Regions from separate parts of the Lelliottia sp. CFBP8978 genome, predicted to be linked through region 2. Evidence: predicted binding sites of a transcription regulator. Region 2 holds the regulator's gene; the other holds the start of a gene.
What was found. Region 2 encodes Fur, which represses iron uptake genes when iron is present. Its sites were predicted from a motif close to ATAATAATGAGAACNACTATCAA; they were not measured.
Positions count from the first base shown of each region.

Region 1: the regulator Fur is predicted to act here: its motif matches at 3,983-4,005, upstream of SOM82_RS14330 (Nramp family divalent metal transporter).

Region 1 is NZ_CM188253.1:3,042,746-3,052,742, forward strand. Features, by position in the region: gene ipdC (indolepyruvate decarboxylase) at 1-994, opposite strand, end outside; gene mgrA (L-glyceraldehyde 3-phosphate reductase) at 1,179-2,177, shown strand; gene ypeC (DUF2502 domain-containing protein YpeC) at 2,304-2,651, shown strand; gene SOM82_RS14330 (Nramp family divalent metal transporter) at 2,704-3,942, opposite strand; gene nupC (nucleoside permease NupC) at 4,294-5,481, shown strand; gene SOM82_RS14340 (EAL domain-containing protein) at 5,520-7,715, opposite strand; tRNA gene SOM82_RS14345 (tRNA-Ala) at 7,925-8,000, opposite strand; tRNA gene SOM82_RS14350 (tRNA-Ala) at 8,040-8,115, opposite strand; gene SOM82_RS14355 (YfeC-like transcriptional regulator) at 8,332-8,694, shown strand; gene SOM82_RS14360 (YfeC-like transcriptional regulator) at 8,696-9,091, shown strand; gene gltX (glutamate--tRNA ligase) at 9,139-9,997, opposite strand, start outside.
Region 2 is NZ_CM188253.1:1,313,196-1,323,192, reverse strand. Features, by position in the region: gene seqA (replication initiation negative regulator SeqA) at 1-175, opposite strand, end outside; gene ybfF (esterase) at 359-1,132, shown strand; gene ybfE (LexA regulated protein) at 1,262-1,549, shown strand; gene fldA (flavodoxin FldA) at 1,707-2,237, shown strand; gene fur (ferric iron uptake transcriptional regulator) at 2,531-2,977, shown strand; gene chiQ (ChiQ/YbfN family lipoprotein) at 3,099-3,428, opposite strand; gene chiP (chitoporin ChiP) at 3,482-4,879, opposite strand; gene glnS (glutamine--tRNA ligase) at 5,321-6,988, opposite strand; gene nagE (N-acetylglucosamine-specific PTS transporter subunit IIBC) at 7,167-9,185, opposite strand; gene nagB (glucosamine-6-phosphate deaminase) at 9,509-9,997, shown strand, end outside.

The DNA of each region.
Region 1 (9,997 bases), 1.7 Mb from region 2:
ATAAAATCTCAACCGCCCGGGCCATCGGTATATCGGTAAACCAGCGTTCACCAATACGCGTCGCATGAGGCTGAACTTCAATCGTCTGTTCAGGGCGAAGCTTATGGGTAAAACCAGCCGTGAGCGTATCGGTAAAACGTGTGCCCACACAGATAACCCGGTCAGCCTCTTCAATCGCCTCCCGCACTGCCTCGGCGCTCGCCGCACCGTTATAGGTGCCATAGAAGCCGGGCTGGCGCTCGTCAAAAATCCCTTTGCCCATCAGCAGGGTCGCATGCGCCATGGGGGTCTCGGTGACCCACTTCTGAAGCTGATTTTTTAGGCCATAGCGCAGCACCAGAAAGTCAGCCAGTAAGGCCGTACGGGTGCTGGACGAAAGACTCTTTTCTGCCGCATCGTGAAACGCTTTCAGACACGCGCTATCCGGCTGCGGAGTTGTCTGTGTGAAAGCGCTTACAGGCGGTGTGGCAGGTTTTTTTGCCACATCGGCTGGCAACATCAGATAACCTGGACGGCGTTCACGCTGCATGATCGACAGTACGCGATCGATTTCGTGACAGGCATTCTGCTCAGTGAGAATCGCCTGCGCGGCAGTGATGGGCTCACTCATATGATAAAAATGTCTGAACTCTCCGTCGCCGAGCGTGTGGTGAAGGAGTTCTCCTTTTTGTTGAGCCGCACTCCCCGGTGCGCCCACAATATGCAGCACCGGAACATACTCAGCAAAACTGCCTGCGATGCCGTTCATGGCGCTCAGCTCGCCCACACCAAACGTGGTGAGCAGCGCGGCAAAACCCTGACAGCGCGCATACCCATCCGCAGCGTAAGAGGCGTTCAACTCGTTTGCGCAGCCTACCCAGCGAATATCCGGGTTGTCGATAACATGATCGAGGAACTGCAGGTTATAGTCGCCAGGCACGCCAAACAGATGTTCAACTCCACACTGAGTAAGACGGTCCAGCAGATAATCGGCGACGCAATACGGGGTTCGCATAACAGTTGTCCTTCTGACGTTGACCTCACTTTGAGTATTAAAGAAGCGTGATGGCTGTCCAGGAATGGCGGCAAGAAGGATATGGAAAGAATGCTTTACGAATAATGGCGTAGTAATCTGATTTCCTGAGCATCAATGTAAGCGTATACACTGAGGTGTATCTTTCCGGTCAGAGGGCAAAAGCATGGTTTTTCAGGCGGATAAAACGCGTTATCAGTCAATGCAGTATCGTCGTTGCGGCCAGAGCGGACTTAGGCTTCCCGCCGTTTCACTGGGGTTGTGGCACAATTTTGGCGACACCACTCTGATTAACAACAGTCGCCAACTTTTACAGCGCGCATTCGAGCTTGGCATTACTCACTTTGATCTTGCCAATAATTACGGTCCGCCTCCCGGGTCGGCTGAGTGCAACTTTGGTCGCATTTTTCAGGAAGATTTTCAGCCATACCGCGACGAGTTAATCATCTCCACCAAAGCGGGCTATACCATGTGGGACGGGCCTTACGGCGACTGGGGATCGCGTAAGTATCTGATTGCCAGCCTCGACCAGAGTCTCAAACGTATGGGACTTGAGTATGTGGATATCTTTTATCATCACCGTCCGGACCCGGAAACGCCGTTGCGCGAGACCATGAAAGCGCTTGATCACGTTGTTCGCCAGGGCAAAGCGCTGTATGTCGGGCTGTCGAATTATCCGGTAGAACTGGCACGACAGGCAATTGAAATCCTCGACGATCTGGGCACGCCTTGTCTTATCCATCAGCCAAAATACTCCATGTTTGAACGTGCGCCGGAGCAAGGACTGTTGTCCGTGCTGAAGGAGAAAGGCGTCGGATGTATTCCCTTTTCCCCGCTGGCGGGTGGTCAACTGACGGATCGTTATCTGAACGGCATTCCGCCTGATTCACGCGCCGCCAGCGGCAGCCGCTTCCTGAACCCTGAGCAGATCACCGATGAGAAAATCAGCCAGGTACGTAAGCTAAATGCGCTGGCCGAGAGCAGAGGCCAAAAACTCTCACAAATGGCGCTGGCCTGGGTACTGCGCCACGATGCGGTCACCACCGTTCTGATTGGCGCCAGTAAGACCTCGCAAATTGAGGATGCCGTCGGGATGCTGGATAATCTGCATTTTAGCGCTGAGGAACTCCAGACCATCGAATCGATCCTGAATAGCGCAAATTAACACCATTTTTAGCAAAACGTGCTCCCCTTCATGAATTAGGAGTTGAGGCGATTAAACGGGGCTTTACGGCCCCGTAATATTGCGTTAACAGGCCGTCTTCGGCCCCGATCGTGAAGGAGAATAACCATGTTCAGGTCACTGATTCTTGCTGCTGTATTACTGGCTTCAGCGCCGCTGGTTGCCAATGCTGGCGAAATCACCCTGTTGCCATCCGTAAAATTACAAATTGGCGATCGTGATAATTATGGTAACTACTGGGATGGCGGTGGCTGGCGCGACCGCAATTACTGGCACCGTAACTACGAATGGCGAAAAGACCGCTGGTGGAGACATGACAATGGTCGTCATCGTGGTTGGGATAATCGCAAAGCGTATGAACGCGGCTACCGTGAAGGCTGGAGCGATCGCGACGATCGCCGTGGGCCTCGGGGACACGGACACGGGCATGGTCACGGCGGTGGTCATCGCCACTAAATACAAAAAGGAGCCTGATGGCTCCTTTTTTAATGGCTGAAATCTGGCCGTCTTAAAGACCCAGCGCCGTTCCAATTAATAACCACAGGTTCAACGCCACTACCAGCACGACGATAATCCAGCCAATTCGTTTAACCAGCGTCGTATTCACCAGATCGCCCATCAGCGTCTTATTGCTGGTAAAGATCAGCAGCGGCACCAGCGCCAGCGCGATACCAAAGCTTAACAGGACCTGGCTCATCACCAGGATGCGGGTGGGATCCAGCCCCATCAAAATAACGATAAAGGAAGGCAGCATGGTGACAGACCGGCGTACCCACAGCGGAATGTGGAAACGGACAAACCCTTGCATCACCACTTGACCGGCCAGCGTCCCGACGACCGTCGAGGATAACCCAGCCGCCACCAGACTTAATCCGAAGATGGTCGCCGCCGCGTGACTCAGCAGGGGTTCCAGCGTCAGATAGGCCTGGTCGAGATCGGCAATTCCGGTGTGACCATTAAAATGGAAAGCCGCTGCCGCTGTTGCCATCATGGCCAGATTGACAAACCCGGCGATAGTCATTGCAATCCCGACATCCCATTTCGTTGCGGAATAACGCTCCTGTCGGGATCCGTCATGGGCATGTTGCGTGAGCGATGAATGAAGATAAATCACGTGCGGCATAATCGTCGCACCTAATACGCCAGCCGCAAGAAACACCGCTTCAGAAGTTGGCAAACTCGGGATAACCATCCCTTTGGTCAGCTGCACCAGGTTAGGCTGAGAAAAAATCAGCTCGACGATATAGGCCGCGGCAACAAACAGCAGCAGGCCGCCGATCACCAGCTCCAGCGGTTTTTGCCCACGCCGCTGTAACATAAGGATCAGGAAAGTCGCAATCCCGGTCAGCACTGCGCCCTGCAACAGCGATACCCCGAGAATGAGTTTAAAGCCGATTGCCGCACCGATAAACTCCGCCAGATCGGTGGCCATGGCGATAATCTCTGCCTGCACCCAATAAAACCATACAACCGGGCGGGGATAGTGATCGCGAATTTGTTCGGCCAGGTTTTTACCCGTGGCAATCCCCAGCTTCGCAGACAAAACCTGGATGAGCATCGCCATCAGGTTGGCCCATACCACGACCCACAGCAGCTTATAGCCGAAGCTAGCCCCGGCCTGAATATTGGTCGCAAAATTACCCGGATCGATATAGCCAATGGCAGCAATGAACGCAGGTCCCATTAATGCAAACCTCAGCTTGCGCGCTGCTCTGCCACTGCTACCCTCTACGCGACTGTTTGTCATTTCTGCCTCTGGAAATATAGCCTTTGCTATGTTTTATGCTATCAAAATGAGAATGATTATCAAGATCATTTAAAAGGTTTATATTGATTTCTCTGATAGCTAAGAACGATAGCTGGGGCGGGTGCGATGAAACGATCTCAACGAACATGAAATCGTACAGTCATTTGTGAAGCGTAGCACACAAACGCAACTTTTCACTCATTTACATAACATAACAGAAGTGTATGGTTGATCACTATTTTTGAGACTCGTCACAGGATGTAACTATAGTGTGGTCTTGATCTCGTTTTCTTTGTGCTTGTTACATAGAATGTGCACGGAAATTAAACCTGCCTCATATTTGGAGCAAATATGGACCGCGTCCTTCATTTTGTCCTGGCACTTGTTGTCGTTACTGCACTTGCATTGCTGGTCAGCACAGACCGCAAAAATATTCGTATTCGCTATGTTGTACAGCTGCTCGTCATTGAAGTTTTACTTGCGTGGTTCTTCCTGAACTCCAACGTAGGCCTTGGCTTTGTCAAAGGCTTCTCCGAAATGTTCGAAAAACTGCTCGGATTTGCTAACGAAGGAACCAACTTCGTGTTTGGCAGCATGAACGATCAAGGTCTGGCATTCTTCTTCCTGAAAGTGCTATGCCCAATCGTCTTTATCTCCGCCCTGATCGGTATTCTGCAGCACATTCGTGTCCTGCCGGTGGTCATTCGCGCGATCGGTTTCCTGTTATCCAAAGTTAACGGCATGGGTAAACTGGAATCCTTTAACGCAGTCAGCTCCCTGATTCTGGGTCAGTCTGAGAACTTTATCGCGTATAAAGATATCCTCGGCAAAATGTCCCGCAACCGCATGTACACCATGGCGGCAACCGCAATGTCGACTGTTTCCATGTCAATCGTGGGCGCATACATGACAATGCTGGAACCAAAATACGTGGTCGCCGCGCTGGTTCTGAACATGTTCAGCACCTTTATCGTGCTGTCGCTGATCAACCCTTACCGCGTTGATGCCAGCGAAGAAAATATCCAGATGTCTAACCTGCACGAAGGCCAGAGCTTCTTCGAAATGCTGGGTGAGTATATTCTGGCAGGCTTTAAGGTAGCGATTATCGTTGCCGCTATGCTGATTGGTTTTATCGCCCTGATCGCCGCGCTGAACGCCCTGTTCGCCGCTGTGTTGGGTATCTCCTTCCAGGGTATTCTGGGCTACATCTTCTACCCAATTGCCTGGGTAATGGGTGTTCCGGCTCACGAAGCACTGCAGGTAGGGAGTATCATGGCGACTAAACTGGTTTCAAACGAATTCGTTGCCATGATGGATCTGCAGAAAATTGCCAGCACGCTCTCTCCGCGCGCAGAAGGTATTCTGTCTGTATTCCTGGTTTCCTTCGCTAACTTCTCTTCAATCGGTATCATCGCTGGTGCGATTAAAGGCCTGAATGAAGAACAAGGTAACGTGGTTTCTCGCTTCGGTCTGAAACTGGTTTACGGTTCAACGCTGGTGAGCGTACTGTCTGCGTCTATCGCCGCTCTGGTACTGTAATCAGAATAAATGGCCGGGGGTTTGCACCTCCGGCTTTTTTATGTTCCGAGTTCGCCCAGCGGACGCGGTTTACCGATCAAATACCCCTGCAGAAAATCCACACCGATATCCAGCAGCAGCTGCCGTTGTTCCGCTGTTTCAACAAACTCAGCCACCACAATGAGCGATTTTGTTTTCGCCAGATTACATATCGACTGCACAATCATCGCATCCATGCTGTCAGTACAAATGTCTTTCACAAAACAGCCGTCAATTTTGATAATGTCGGCCTGCAGGCGCTTGAGCCGCTCATAGTTGGCGTACCCCGTCCCGAAATCATCAATCGCAATTTTGAAACCGTAATCGCGCAGTTGCAGAATGTTTTGCATGCTTAATTCTGAATCGGAGAACGCCTGCTCTTCGGTGACTTCAATGATCACGGTCAGCGGGGATATCGCATAGCGCTCGAACAAGCCGATAATTTCTGAAGCAACGTCTTTCTGATTCAGCGTAAACGGCATCAGATTTACCGAAAATCGGGTTTGGGTATGTGGCGCAGGATGGGCAAGTAACCACTTGAGCAAATTCTCAACCACACACAAATCAAAACGGTGACTCAGGTTGAACTGGGCAATCAGAGGGATAAAGCGATCGGGGGTTATAATCTCGCCGTCGCTTTCCAGACGCGTGAGAATTTCGTGATAACCCTGACCAGACGCATCGTGAATCGGCTGGGCATACAGCCGAACGCCACCCTCCTCCAGCGCGCTTTTGACTCGACTGAGCATCAGGACGCGTTCCGTGGTTTGCCCGCTCACCGTTGCCACGCTGTTGGTCAAAGCCAGCACTTTGTGCGTCACGGATGATTGCTCAGACAGCCAGCTCAATTGCCCCAGGGTGTGATGAAGGCTCTCTACATCTTTCTCTTCGATCTCTCCCCACGAGGCGCCAACCTCGATATCCAGGCCGGTATTGTTCCAGTAAATTTTACGGCTGTTCAACCGATCGACGATGTGCTGTAAACGCTCGCCGGTTTCCGGCCCAAGCAGAACCAGTACCAGTTCACTGCCAGGCAGTTGAAAAAACTTTTCATCCGCTTGCAGCAACGGCTGGATTATTGTGGTGACGGTGCGCTTGCAATGCACCCGCATGAGCATGCCGTAATGGCGACTGAGGAACTCCAGATTGTCCAGCCGCAAACAACAGACTTTGGCGTGGGGATGGAGGCGCAAGAAATCCTCCAGCGCCCGCAGATTGGCCAGCCCGGTCAGCGGATCGGTTAATGCCCTCTCCTGCCACCCTTGCTTCAACCATTCGCTACGATGATAAATCCGCGACATGTACATCAGGCAAATGGCGAAGGAGATCAATACGGACAGGACGAACGCCAGGGAGTAGCCCGTCTCCACGCCATTCAGAAAATTGGTGTTATAGGTCAAGAGCATGAATGCTGAAATGGCCCAACTTAGCGACACGAGAGCATAGCTCAGCCGGCTAATCCCTACGGTAAACAAGATAAATATGACGGGAACAAGGTAGCCAGCGATTAACCTGGATTCAAAAGGTGCGCATAGAACCAGCAGAATTAGCGCCAAAAGCATCAGCCACACAAATATAAACAGTGGATGATGATTAACAAGATACGGCTTAATACTCCGCAGCCAGAAGGTTCTGGCATAACGGGGATTAATTATCATTCTTAAGGGATAATAAAACATCATCGTAAATATCAAGCCAGCACAAATCAGGCTTTGAATATCGACAATATTATAAATGGCCGATCCTTCGCCAAAGAAATTAGATAACGAAACAGGGAAATTAAAGAAATAACCGGCAAGGTACATGGATATTTTGATACCGACCGGAATGACAAAACCTAACCAGAAGATACGCATTCCGATATGCTGATTAGGCAGCCCATAGCGCCAGCGCTTGCCGATAAACCCGCGCAGAATGCCGCATGCGGCAAACACTGAGAATGTTTGGCAAAAAAGTATTACGGCTTGCTGAAGGAAGTTTAGCTCAAAGCTATATAAATTGGTGACCGCAAAACTGATAACAACAGGAAGAACGGCGCGACGGCCAAACAAAAAAATAATAGCCAGCATGAAACTCAACGGCAGCCATGCCAGATAGACGCTATGATTATCAAGCATCGCACGCGGAGAAATATAACGAGAAAAGGGAACCATTATCAGACACAGCAACTGGGCTAATATAAATAATCGTAAGTTATTGTAGAGTTGGCTTTTCATTATTAATAAATACTATTCTTCCTGGCAAAACATTGACCAAACGGATAGTAAGTTTATTAAATGACCGAATCAAGTTTCAGCGGCGAAATGAAACCTTTTTTTGATGTAGATTGAGATCAGGTAGAGAAACGTGCCAGCCTGGCGACAAAAAGAGTAAGAAGCTATTACAAGCATAAAAAAACCCCCGCCACGGGCGAGGGTTCAAATTTTGGTGGAGCTAAGCGGGATCGAACCGCTGACCTCTTGCATGCCATGCAAGCGCTCTCCCAGCTGAGCTATAGCCCCACAGTGTCTTTACGTTCCAAACTCTCCTGGATAAGAATTTGGTGGAGCTAAGCGGGATCGAACCGCTGACCTCTTGCATGCCATGCAAGCGCTCTCCCAGCTGAGCTATAGCCCCAACGTAAAGCTGTCGTGTTGACGGGCGGCATAATATGAATTCCATTGCAGAGTGTCAACGGCAAAATCAGCTCCACCCTTCCAATCGTCGAAAAATCATGCAAATGGATCACATTGCGAAGCTGCTCGCAGCCAGTAGTTAAACCTGTCACGTTTTCGCGTAAAAGGGTGCTATAAGATGAACCACTCATAACCCCACTGATATTCAGGTAATTGCATGATCAAGGAACGAATGACGCCAGAGGAGTTATCCCGGCTCACTGGCTATAGCCGTCAGACCATCAATAAATGGGTACGTAAAGAGGGTTGGAAAACATCGCCAAGACCGGGTGTTCAGGGTGGAAAGGCGCGTCTGGTGCATGTGAACGAAAAAGTACGGGAATTTATTCGCAGTGCATGCCGCACAGCAGACGAACCTCAGCTTCCTGACATCGTCGCGGAAAATAACTCACTGCACTCGCTGTTGCTGACACTGGCAAACGAGATGACCCCGGATGAGCAAAAGCAGCTGACTACCTTGATGCTGCGGGAAGGGATTTCCGGATTGTTACAACGTTTAGGGATACGCGACCAGAACTGATATGAAAAGATTACGGAGCAAAATGACCACGGAAGAGCTGGCCGAAAGTTTGGGGGTCACCAAACAAACGGTAAACCGCTGGGTACGCAAGCAAGGATGGAAAACCGAGGGCCTGAATGGAGTAAAAGGCGGACGAGCCCGACTCATTCATATAGATGCCCACGTACGCGAACATATTAGTCGTCTCCCCGCTATTCGTAACCGTCAGGCCGTTTATCAGCTCGCAGAGACGCCAGGTTTCTATGGCGACACCAACACCACAAGCTTATTACGTCAGGTGACCAGCGCCCTGGAAAATATGACAACGCTTGAGCAAGAAAGACTCGCCGTGCTGCTGGCGCGCGAAGGGATTCAGGGTTTTTTGACCCGTCTCGGGATCGCTGAAGAGCAGGCATAAAAAAACGGCAGGAGAGCCTGCCGTTGTTCTGTCTTCTTGCCAGGATGTTATTGCTGGCTTTCGCGCTCAGCAATAAAGTCCAGCGCTTTATTAATGCGTGAGACGCTGCGTGTTTTACCGATCGCATGCACCGTCACATCCAGGCCTGGCGACTGGCCTGCGCCAGTCACAGCCACACGCAGCGGCATGCCTACTTTACCCATGCCCACTTCCAGATCGTCGGCCGTTGCCTGAATGGCATGATGAACATTTTCAGCTGTCCAGTCAGTAAGTGCGGCCAGTTTATCACGTACCACTTCCAGCGGTTGACGCGCGACCGGACGCAGGTGTTTTTTCGCCGCATCGGCATCAAACGCATCAAATTCTTCGTAGAAGTAACGGCAGCTTTCCGCGATCTCTTTTAGCGTTTTGCAGCGTTCGCCCAGCAGTTTCACCAGATCTGCCAGTTGCGGGCCATTGCGTGTATCAATATTGGCCTGCTCAATATGCCATTGCAGATAGGTCGCAACATATTCCGGCGGCATGGTGTTGATATAGTGATGGTTCAGCCACAGCAGTTTGTCAGTATTAAAGGCACTGGCAGACTTGCTCACTGCATTAAGGGAGAACAGCTTGATCATCTCTTCACGGCTGAAGATCTCCTGATCGCCGCTGGACCAGCCCAGACGCACCAGGTAGTTCAGCAGTGCTTCCGGCAGGTAACCGTCATCACGGTACTGCATCACGCTCACCGCACCATGACGTTTGGACAGTTTTTTACCGTCGTCGCCGTTAATCATGGAAACGTGCGCGTAAACCGGCACAGGCGCATTCAGCGCTTTCAGGATGTTGATCTGGCGCGGGGTGTTGTTGATATGATCTTCACCACGGATAACGTGGGTGATTTCCATGTCCCAGTCATCAACC
Region 2 (9,997 bases):
TGGCTTCAGCAACAACGTTTGACTGACGAACCTCTTTGGAAACCGGAGTTGCAGGCTGTGAGGCGGCGGAAAATTTCAGCATACGCCGTAAAATATCGGACGCACTCTCGCCAATATGTCGCGTGTGGCTGGCAATATACTGATAGAGCTCATCATCAACTTCGATTGTTTTCATCTTAATCCAGTGCAATATCTTATCTGAATACAAGTCGTTGGGATTATAAGGGCTAATCCCAACCGCGGATAGGGTCATGCCCGTGAAGCAGCAAAAGTCGGAATAAACTGGAACCTTGCAGCCGGGCGGCAGAATGGTCAACATAATACCCTAACCTGACATACGTAAAAAAAGAACTTTGCCATGAAATTGAATAGCCGAGCGCAATCTGCACAATCGCCGAACAATAATTCTCCCATCGTACTGGTTCACGGTCTTTTTGGTAGCCTCGATAACCTGGGCGTGCTGGCGCGCGACCTGGTTGCCGATCACTCTATTTTGCAGGTGGATATGCGTAACCATGGCCTTTCAGAGCGAAGCCCTGAAATGACCTATCGCGCGATGGCGCAAGATCTGCTGGAGACGCTGGATGCGAACGGTATCGAAAAAGCCACGCTGATTGGCCATTCAATGGGTGGCAAAGCGGTGATGGCGCTGACGGCACTGGCCCCGGAGCGTATCGACAAACTGGTGGTGATCGATGTCGCGCCTGTCGATTATGACGTGCGCCGCCACGATGAAATCTTTGCCGCCATCAACGCCGTGACCGAAGCCGGAGCGGCCACCCGTCAGCAGGCGGCGCCTGTCATGCGCGAATACCTTGATGAAGAAGGGGTGATTCAGTTTCTGCTGAAATCTTTCGTCGACGGCGAATGGCGTTTTAACGTCCCTGTGCTGTGGGATCAGTACGCTGAAATCGTTGGCTGGGACCCAGTTACGGCCTGGCCGCACCCTACTCTGTTCATTCGCGGCGGCAATTCACCGTACGTCACCGACGCCTATCGCGATACGCTGCTGGCGCAATTCCCGCAGGCGCGTGCGCATGTGATTGCCGGAGCCGGACACTGGGTACATGCCGAAAAACCAGAAGCGGTGCTGCGCGCGATTCGTCGCTATCTCGCTGATAACGCGATTTGATTAAAAAGTCAGCGACTGGTTGCCAGCTGGCCTCCAGTCGTTGGCGTGCTGGTATCCGTGATGTATGATGTCGCGCTCATCGCCCGGGCAATAGCAGGGCTGCTTGTTTTCCCCCGAAGTCTCTGAATCATGGCCAAAGAACAAACGGACCGCACGACATTAGATCTGTTCGCGACTGAACGTCGACCGGGACGACCTAAAACCAATCCGCTATCGCGTGATGAACAGTTGCGTATCAATAAACGCAATCAGCTTAAACGCGACAAAAGTCGTGGGCTTAAACGCGTCGAGCTAAAACTCAACGCGGAAGCTGCAGATGCCTTAAGTGAGCTGGCCGATGCCCGTGAGATCAGCCGCAGCGAGCTTATCGAAGAGATGCTGATGGCGCAGCTCCAGGCATGGCGCAACAGCCAATGATCGCCTGAAATATCATCCTTTCATCACTTTCATGTAGCACAGAGTGCAGTCCGGGCCGATAGCAGTTTCCGCTGACTTCTCTGTTCTGCTATGATTGCCCTTATCCGTGGACAATTCGTGCCACCATACCATTAAGTTTCAAGAGGTTATTTTACTCATGGCAATCATCGGCATTTTCTTCGGCAGCGATACCGGTAATACCGAAAACATCGCAAAAAACATTCAAAAACAGCTTGGTAAAGACGTTGCCGACGTGCATGACATTGCTAAGAGCAGCAAAGAGGATCTCGAAGGTTACGATATTCTGCTGCTTGGCATTCCGACCTGGTACTACGGCGAAGCGCAGTGCGACTGGGATGATTTCTTCCCAACGCTGGAAGAAGTCGACTTCAATGGCAAGCTTGTTGCCCTGTTCGGCTGCGGCGACCAGGAAGATTACGCAGAATACTTCTGCGATGCACTTGGCACCATCCGCGACATTATTGAGCCTCACGGCGCTGTTATCGTCGGTCACTGGCCAACGGCGGGCTACCATTTCGAAGCGTCCAAAGGTCTGGCGGACGACGACCACTTTGTCGGTCTGGCAATTGATGAAGACCGTCAGCCGGAGCTGACCGCCGAGCGAGTGGACAAATGGGTTAAGCAGATCCGTGAAGAACTGCACCTCGATGACATTCTGAACGCCTGACTGAATGTTGAGGCGCGACATAATTTGTTGCGCCTCATTGATAGATAAAACCGATTAAAATAATTGCTACAAATTTTTAACTTTTATCTCCATACCTGTACAATGTCCCCGGGTTAAAGTGGATGCCATCAGACAAGTTTGTTGGCGATACCACGTTTTTATAAGCATACTTTGCTTGAGACTTGCAGTTTTCATTTAGGCGTGGCAGTTCTATAATGAGACGCATTATCCCAAGTGCATTTTCTGTCACTTCTTATTTGAAGTGAATCGTTTAGCAACAGGACAGATTCCGCATGACTGACAACAATACCGCATTGAAGAAGGCTGGCCTGAAAGTTACGCTTCCTCGTTTAAAAATTCTGGAAGTACTGCAAGGTCCGGACAATCATCATGTCAGTGCGGAAGATTTATACAAACGTCTGATCGACATGGGCGAAGAGATTGGACTGGCGACCGTTTATCGCGTCCTGAACCAGTTCGACGACGCCGGGATTGTCACCCGTCATAATTTTGAAGGCGGAAAATCCGTTTTTGAACTGACGCAACAGCATCACCACGATCACCTTATCTGCCTCGATTGCGGCAAGGTGATTGAATTTAGCGACGACTCTATCGAAGCACGCCAGCGTGAAATTGCCACGCGCCATGGCATCCGCCTGACCAACCACAGCCTGTATCTCTACGGCCACTGTGCTGAAGGCGATTGCCGCGAAGAAGAGCACGCGCACGAACCGAAATAATCGCATTTTCATACTCTGAGCCAACCTGACGGTTGGCTTTTTTTTGCCTGTTATAAGACAAAAAGCCCGGTAAGCTGAAGCTTCCGGGCACTTTAGAGCGCGAATGATCTGGCGCGACGTGTTACCGACTGTTGTTGCTGCGGATCTCCTGCCAGATGCGGTCGCAACGCTTTGCCACTTCCTGATCGTTACCCGTTTTACGCGCCTGAATACACGCCTGGTAATCCAGCACGCGAACGTTTTCCTGCGTCGCAAACTGCTCATGCGCTTTCTCTTTTTTCAGCACATTCAGTACGCTCTGGCAGGCTTCGATCTTCTCTGGCGAGCCTTCTGCGGTATTGATACAGGCGCTGTAGGCCTCTTTAAGACGCGAATCTTCTTTAGGTGCCTGGGGCTGTGCGCAGCCAGCCAGTGCCGACGCCAGCGCCGCCACACAGATAATTTTTTTCAGCATAGCCGTCTCCATTCCGGCGAGGTGGGGGGAACACCTCGCCGGCGTGATTATCAGAAGATAGTGAACGGTGCGATGACCATAAATTTCACGTCACGCTCATCCTGGAAGATGTTGCCGTAACCGCCCGCGTAGCTTGGAATATCGGAGTGGTTGTCGTACTGGGTGAAGTGCAGTTTGAACATCGTGCCCTTCGCGCGGCCATCCTGCAGGGTATAAACTGCGTCGAGGCTGTAAGAGGACTCTTTCAGACGATAGTTCGGGTCGTAGTAAGCATCCGGCGTGGCCATATCCGCTGGTTTTGCGTCCCAGGCGTAGGCATAAGATGCCCCAACCGCCCAGCCCGGCAGATTCCAGTTCTTCAGGTCATACATCGCGCCAAAGAAGAGCGCTTTTTCACCGTCGGCGTTGAAGTCAGAGCGGTTATCCCACCAGATATCCAGACGACCGTTTGAAGAGGCGTAGGTTGGGGTCATACGCTGCAGGAAGTAGCCCTGCTGCCCTTCCGCCTTGACGTAGGTTCCTTCGAGACGTAAATCAACCTGGCCAACTTTATAGCCAAAGGTCAGGGCCTGCAGCCAGGCGGTGCCGTCATACAGATCGTTCACGCCGCCATCGCTGACTTTGTCGCGCGTGCCGTAGAACTGATAGCTGGTGGTCAGCGGGCCGCCGACAATATCAAATTTGTAGCTCGCCTTGGCAAAATACTGATCGACATAGCCTTCTGCCTGACCGAACGCGGCTTCCAGCACCAGATCATTTTTGAAGTCATACTTCGCGCCGAGCGAGTGCAGATATTCGACTTTGGTCTTTTTATCGTTCTGATAGAACTTGTCCATCTCGATGTGCCACGGCGCTTTATATTCGTTGGTCCACATATAGGAGAAGCTCAGCGCGCCTGCATCGCCGTAGTCGAAATTAGCTCCGGCTTCTGCCCCCTGGTATGTACCCGGCATGAAACTCCAGTGCGGCGCTAATAACGTCTGACCGGTTGGCTGAATATAACCGCCGCGCGCCCATACCGGACCGTATTTAAATTTAGCCGCCGCTTTATACAGGCTAATGCCGCTCTTATCGCCGGACCAGTCTTCTTTATACGCTTTATTGCTGGACGAGAACGCAATTTCGTTCGGGTGCGCGCTATCGCCATTTTCGGCCATTTCAATGGCGGTAAAGGCCGCAATATCAATACCGAACATATCGGCGGCATAGCCGGACTGGAAATCCAGATTGGCGTTCCAGGTGGAGTGAGAAAGGTTGGTTTTGTATTTGTCTTCAGTGACGTCTTTACGGTCACGTTCACGCTGCCAGTAATAGATACCGCCCGTGAGTGTAGAATCATCAATAAATCCTGCCGCCTGAGCCTGCGGAGCAGCCATAAAGCCTGACATGGCTGTCACACCGGCAACAGCCAGCGCCAGCGCACTACGTTTGCCACTGAACGTACGCATAGATTGTTCCTCTTTGACGAATTAAAACGCCTTAAACGGCGAAAAGCTAAAAAGACCTAAATGGTCAGGGGTAGTCAGAAATACCCTCGAATTAACTACCGTCTTTAGACTATTTTTCGCGACGCGAATTATCAATGATTTTTAGCAGGCAAAATGCAGGATTATGACGAAGTGCACATAATTGGTAGTGATTTGTAACATATTGCAGATAGCGGAACTAAGGAGAGAAAAACCGTTTAAATTCATTAATTAATATAAATTGATAACGCTTACACGCTTTCATTTCGCTTATTTATTTTCGATCTTAACTTTATTTTAAAAAATAAGTAGCAGCTGATTGACCCGCTATTTTTACGAAGAAACAGCCCAACAAAGTAACAACATGATCGATAAGCAAAAAAAACGCCGCTGGCAGCGGCGTTTGTCTCTCATTGACCTGGCTTACTCGCCCGTTTTAGCCCATGTGTCACGCAGCCCAACGGTACGGTTAAATACCAGTTTGGTAGCGGTTGCATAACGGCTGTCGAGGCAGAAATAGCCTTCACGCTCAAACTGGTACGCTTTACCGGTTTCAGCGTTTTTCAGGGACGGTTCGGCGTAGCCCTGTTTGATCACCAGCGATTCCTGATTGATGGTCGCCAGGAAATCATCAGCAGCGCCAGGATTCGGTACGCTGAACAGACGATCGTAGAGACGGATTTCAACCGGCAGCGCGTGTGCTGCGCTCACCCAGTGAATGACGCCCTTCACTTTGCGGCCATCGGCTGGGTCTTTACTCAGCGTGTCGGCATCGTAGCTGCAGAAAATGGTGGTGATATTGCCTTCGGCGTCTTTTTCGACACGTTCGGCTTTAATCACATACGCGTTGCGCAGACGCACTTCTTTGCCCAGAACCAGACGCTTGTACTGCTTGTTCGCCTCTTCGCGGAAGTCAGCACGGTCGATCCAGATCTCCGCGCTAAACGGTACTTCACGGCTGCCCATTTCCGGTTTGTTCGGATGGTTAGGCATAGTGACCTGCTCGCTTTCACCCTGCGGGTAGTTTTCGATAACCAGTTTTACCGGATCGATAACCGCCATTGCGCGCGGGGCATTTTCGTTCAGATCTTCGCGAATGCACGATTCCAGCGAGGCCATCTCGATGGTGTTGTCCTGTTTGGTCACGCCGATACGTTTGATGAACTCGCGGATAGACGCGGCGGTGTAACCACGACGACGCAGACCGGAGATGGTCGGCATGCGTGGGTCATCCCAGCCCTCAACGTGCTTGTCAGTGACCAGCAGGTTCAGCTTACGCTTGGACATCACGGTGTACTCCAGATTCAGACGAGAGAACTCGTACTGACGCGGATGCACAGGAATGGTGATGTTATCCAGCACCCAGTCGTACAGACGACGGTTGTCCTGGAATTCCAGCGTACACAGGGAGTGCGTTATGCCTTCCAGCGCATCGCTGATGCAGTGGGTGAAGTCGTACATCGGGTAGATGCACCACTTGTTGCCCGTCTGGTGGTGTTCCGCAAATTTGATGCGGTACAGCACCGGATCGCGCATCACGATGAATGGCGACGCCATGTCGATTTTGGCACGCAGACAGGCTTTGCCTTCTTCGAAACCACCCGCACGCATTTTTTCGAACAGCTCAAGGTTTTCAGCAACCGAGCGATCGCGGAACGGGCTGTTTTTACCCGGCGCAGTCAGTGAGCCACGATATTCGCGGATCTCGTCGGCAGACAGCTCATCAACGTAGGCCAGGCCTTTGTTAATCAGCTCAATTGCGTACTCATGCAGCTTGTCGAAATAATCCGATGAGTAGCAAATATCGCCAGACCAGCTGAAGCCTAACCATTGCACGTCGTTCTTAATCGACTCAACGTATTCGATGTCTTCTTTCACCGGGTTGGTGTCATCGAAACGCAGGTTGCACTGGCCCTGGTAATCTTGCGCGATGCCGAAGTTCAGGCAGATAGATTTCGCGTGACCGATATGCAGGTAGCCATTTGGCTCCGGCGGGAAACGGGTATGAACTGTGGTGTGCTTACCACTGGCCAAATCTTCATCAATGATCTGGCGAATAAAGTTACTCGGGCGGGCTTCAGCCTCACTCATCGTGGGTTCCTCAAAGCGTAAACAACGTATAACGGCATATGATCTTATAAGCCAGGCGTAGTGACAACCTTTAGTTACGCAAAAAATAACTTTGCCAGAAATAGGGGGCCAGCTGACGCAAAAAAAACGGCGGAGGTTATCCCCCGCCGCTTAAGGCATTGACTCTACTCAGGAGCGATTACTTGCCTTTAATCTCATACAGCGGGGTCTGACCTGCAACAACCTGACCCTGTGCCTGAATGACCAGGCCGCTGAAATCGTCGATATTGCTGCAGACAACCGGGCTTATCATGGAGCGTGCGTTAGCGTTGAGGAAATCCAGATCCATTTCCAGAATCGGCTGACCTGCGACCACTTCGGCACCTTCTTCAACCAGACGCGTGAAGCCTTTGCCACCCAGAGCAACAGTATCAATGCCCATGTGGACCACGATCTCCGCGCCTTTTTCAGTTTCCAGGCAGAACGCGTGGTTGGTGTTGAAGATCTTCACGATAGTCCCGGCCGCAGGGGAAACGACGGTTTTTTCCGTTGGTTTCACTGCTACGCCGTCACCGACCGCTTTGCTGGCGAACGCTTCGTCAGGGACCTGCTCCAGCGCAACCACTTCACCGGTGACTGGAGAGACCAGCGCGGCGATGGTGGTCGCGTTTGGAACGGCCTGCGGTTTTGCGGTTACCGGCGCAGCGGCTACCGGAGCGGCTTCTGCTGCGGCCACCGGGCCGGTGGTTTTCATGGCGTTAGCGATTTTTTCCGCCACGAAGCCCACGATAATCTGCACGCTGGTTTTGTTCAGACGAATCACACCAGATGCGCCCAGGCGTTTTGCCAGTGCTTCGTTTACCAGGGAAGAATCTTTCACGTTCAGACGCAGACGAGTGATACACGCGTCGATACCGGTGAGGTTAGCAGAGCCACCCACAGCGGCAATGTACTGACGCGCCAGACCGGCTACGTCCTGCTCTTTGTCGCCGCTCACGTTCATGTCCTGACCATCTGCTTCGCTGCCGGCAACAGCCAGTTCGCGACCCGGAGTCATCAGGTTGAATTTGGTGATAGTGAAACGGAACACCACATAGTAGATAACGAAGAACACCAGACCCTGAGGGATCAGCATCCACCAGTGAGTGGCCAGCGGGTTACGGGAAGAAAGCACCATATCCACCAGACCCGCACTGAAGCCGAAGCCTGCAATCCAGTGCATCGATGCGGCGATGAATACGGAGATACCGGTCAGCACTGCGTGGATCACGTACAGAACCGGAGCCACGAACATGAAGGAGAATTCCAGCGGCTCGGTGATACCGGTGAAGAAGGCCGCGAATGCGCCCGCCATCATGATACCCAGCACTTTTGCTTTATTCTCTGGACGTGCGCAGTGGTAGATGGCCAGCGCTGCACCCGGCAGACCGAACATCATAATCGGGAAGAAGCCCGCCTGGTAACGACCGGTGATACCGACAACCGCTTTACCTGCTTCGATGGACTGTGCGCCGCCGAGGAAGTTAGGGATATCGTTAATACCCGCAACGTCAAACCAGAACACAGAGTTCAGCGCGTGATGCAGGCCGACAGGGATCAGCAGACGGTTGAAGAACGCGTAGATCCCCGCCCCCGCAGAGCCGAGTTTCTGGATGTGTTCACCGAAGTTCACCAGACCGTCGAAGATCACCGGCCAGACGTACATCAGAATGAACGCCACGGCGATCATCACGAAGGAGGTCAGAATCGGCACCAGACGACGACCGCTGAAGAACGACAGCGCCTTCGGTAGCTCAACGCCACTGAAGCGGTTGTACAGTTCCGCAGAGATGATACCGACAAGGATACCGACGAACTGGTTGCTGATCTTACCGAACGCGGCAGGCACCTGGTCTACCGGGATCTTCTGGATCATGGCAACCGCGGCCGGAGAACAGAGCGTGGTCAACACGAGGAAGCCCACAAAACCGGTCAATGCTGCTGCGCCATCTTTATCTTTGGACATACCGTATGCGACACCAATCGCAAACAGTACAGACATGTTGTCGATAATGGCAGCACCGGATTTGATAAACAGCGCCGCGAGGGCGTTGTCTCCCCCCCAGCTCACCGGGTCAATCCAGTAACCGACACCCATTAGTATTGCTGCCGCTGGCAGCGTGGCAACCGGCACCATCAGTGCGCGGCCAACCTTTTGTAAATAACCTAGAATACTCACTTTCTTCCCCCTATGAGACCCCGTTTAAGGCACGTTCTCAGCTGTTTTTTATTGTGTCACTAACTTATGTATACAGTTGATGAATCACTGGCATTCTGAGTGTGTGAAAAATTAATTCGTATCGCAAATTAAAAGCATACTTTTTGTGAGTTTTGTCACCAAATATCGTTAATAACCCTCCCTTCCACTGGCTAACAGTGAAAACTTATTTTATCATTCAAAAAATCAAGTCGGAATGACCCTGCCTCACGTGATCCAGGTTACGCTTACTTCAGGTCAGGTACACCATCCGCCCACTTTTTACTTTAACTTAGAGGTGAACAATGAGACTGATTCCCCTGGCAACAGCTGAACAAGTCGGTAAATGGGCCGCTCGCCACATCGTTAACCGCATTAATGCGTTCAAACCTACCGCCGATCGTCCTTTCGTTCTCGGCCTTCCTACCGGCGGAACACCGCTGACCGCGTACAAAGCTCTGGTCGAAATGCATAAAGCGGGCCAGGTTAGCTTTAAACATGTTGTGACCTTCAACATGGACGAATACGTCGGCCTGCCAAAAGAGCATCCAGAAAGCTACCATAGCTTCATGCACCGTAATTTCTTTGATCACGTTGATATTCCAGCTGAAAATATTAATCTGCTGGATGGCAACGCGCCTGATATTGACGCAGAATGCCGTCATTACGAAGAAAAAATCCGTGCGTATGGCAAAATTCACCTGTTTATGGGTGGCGTGGGTAACGACGGTCACATCGCGTTCAACGAACCCGCTTCTTCTCTGGCCTCTCGTACCCGCATTAAAACGCTGACG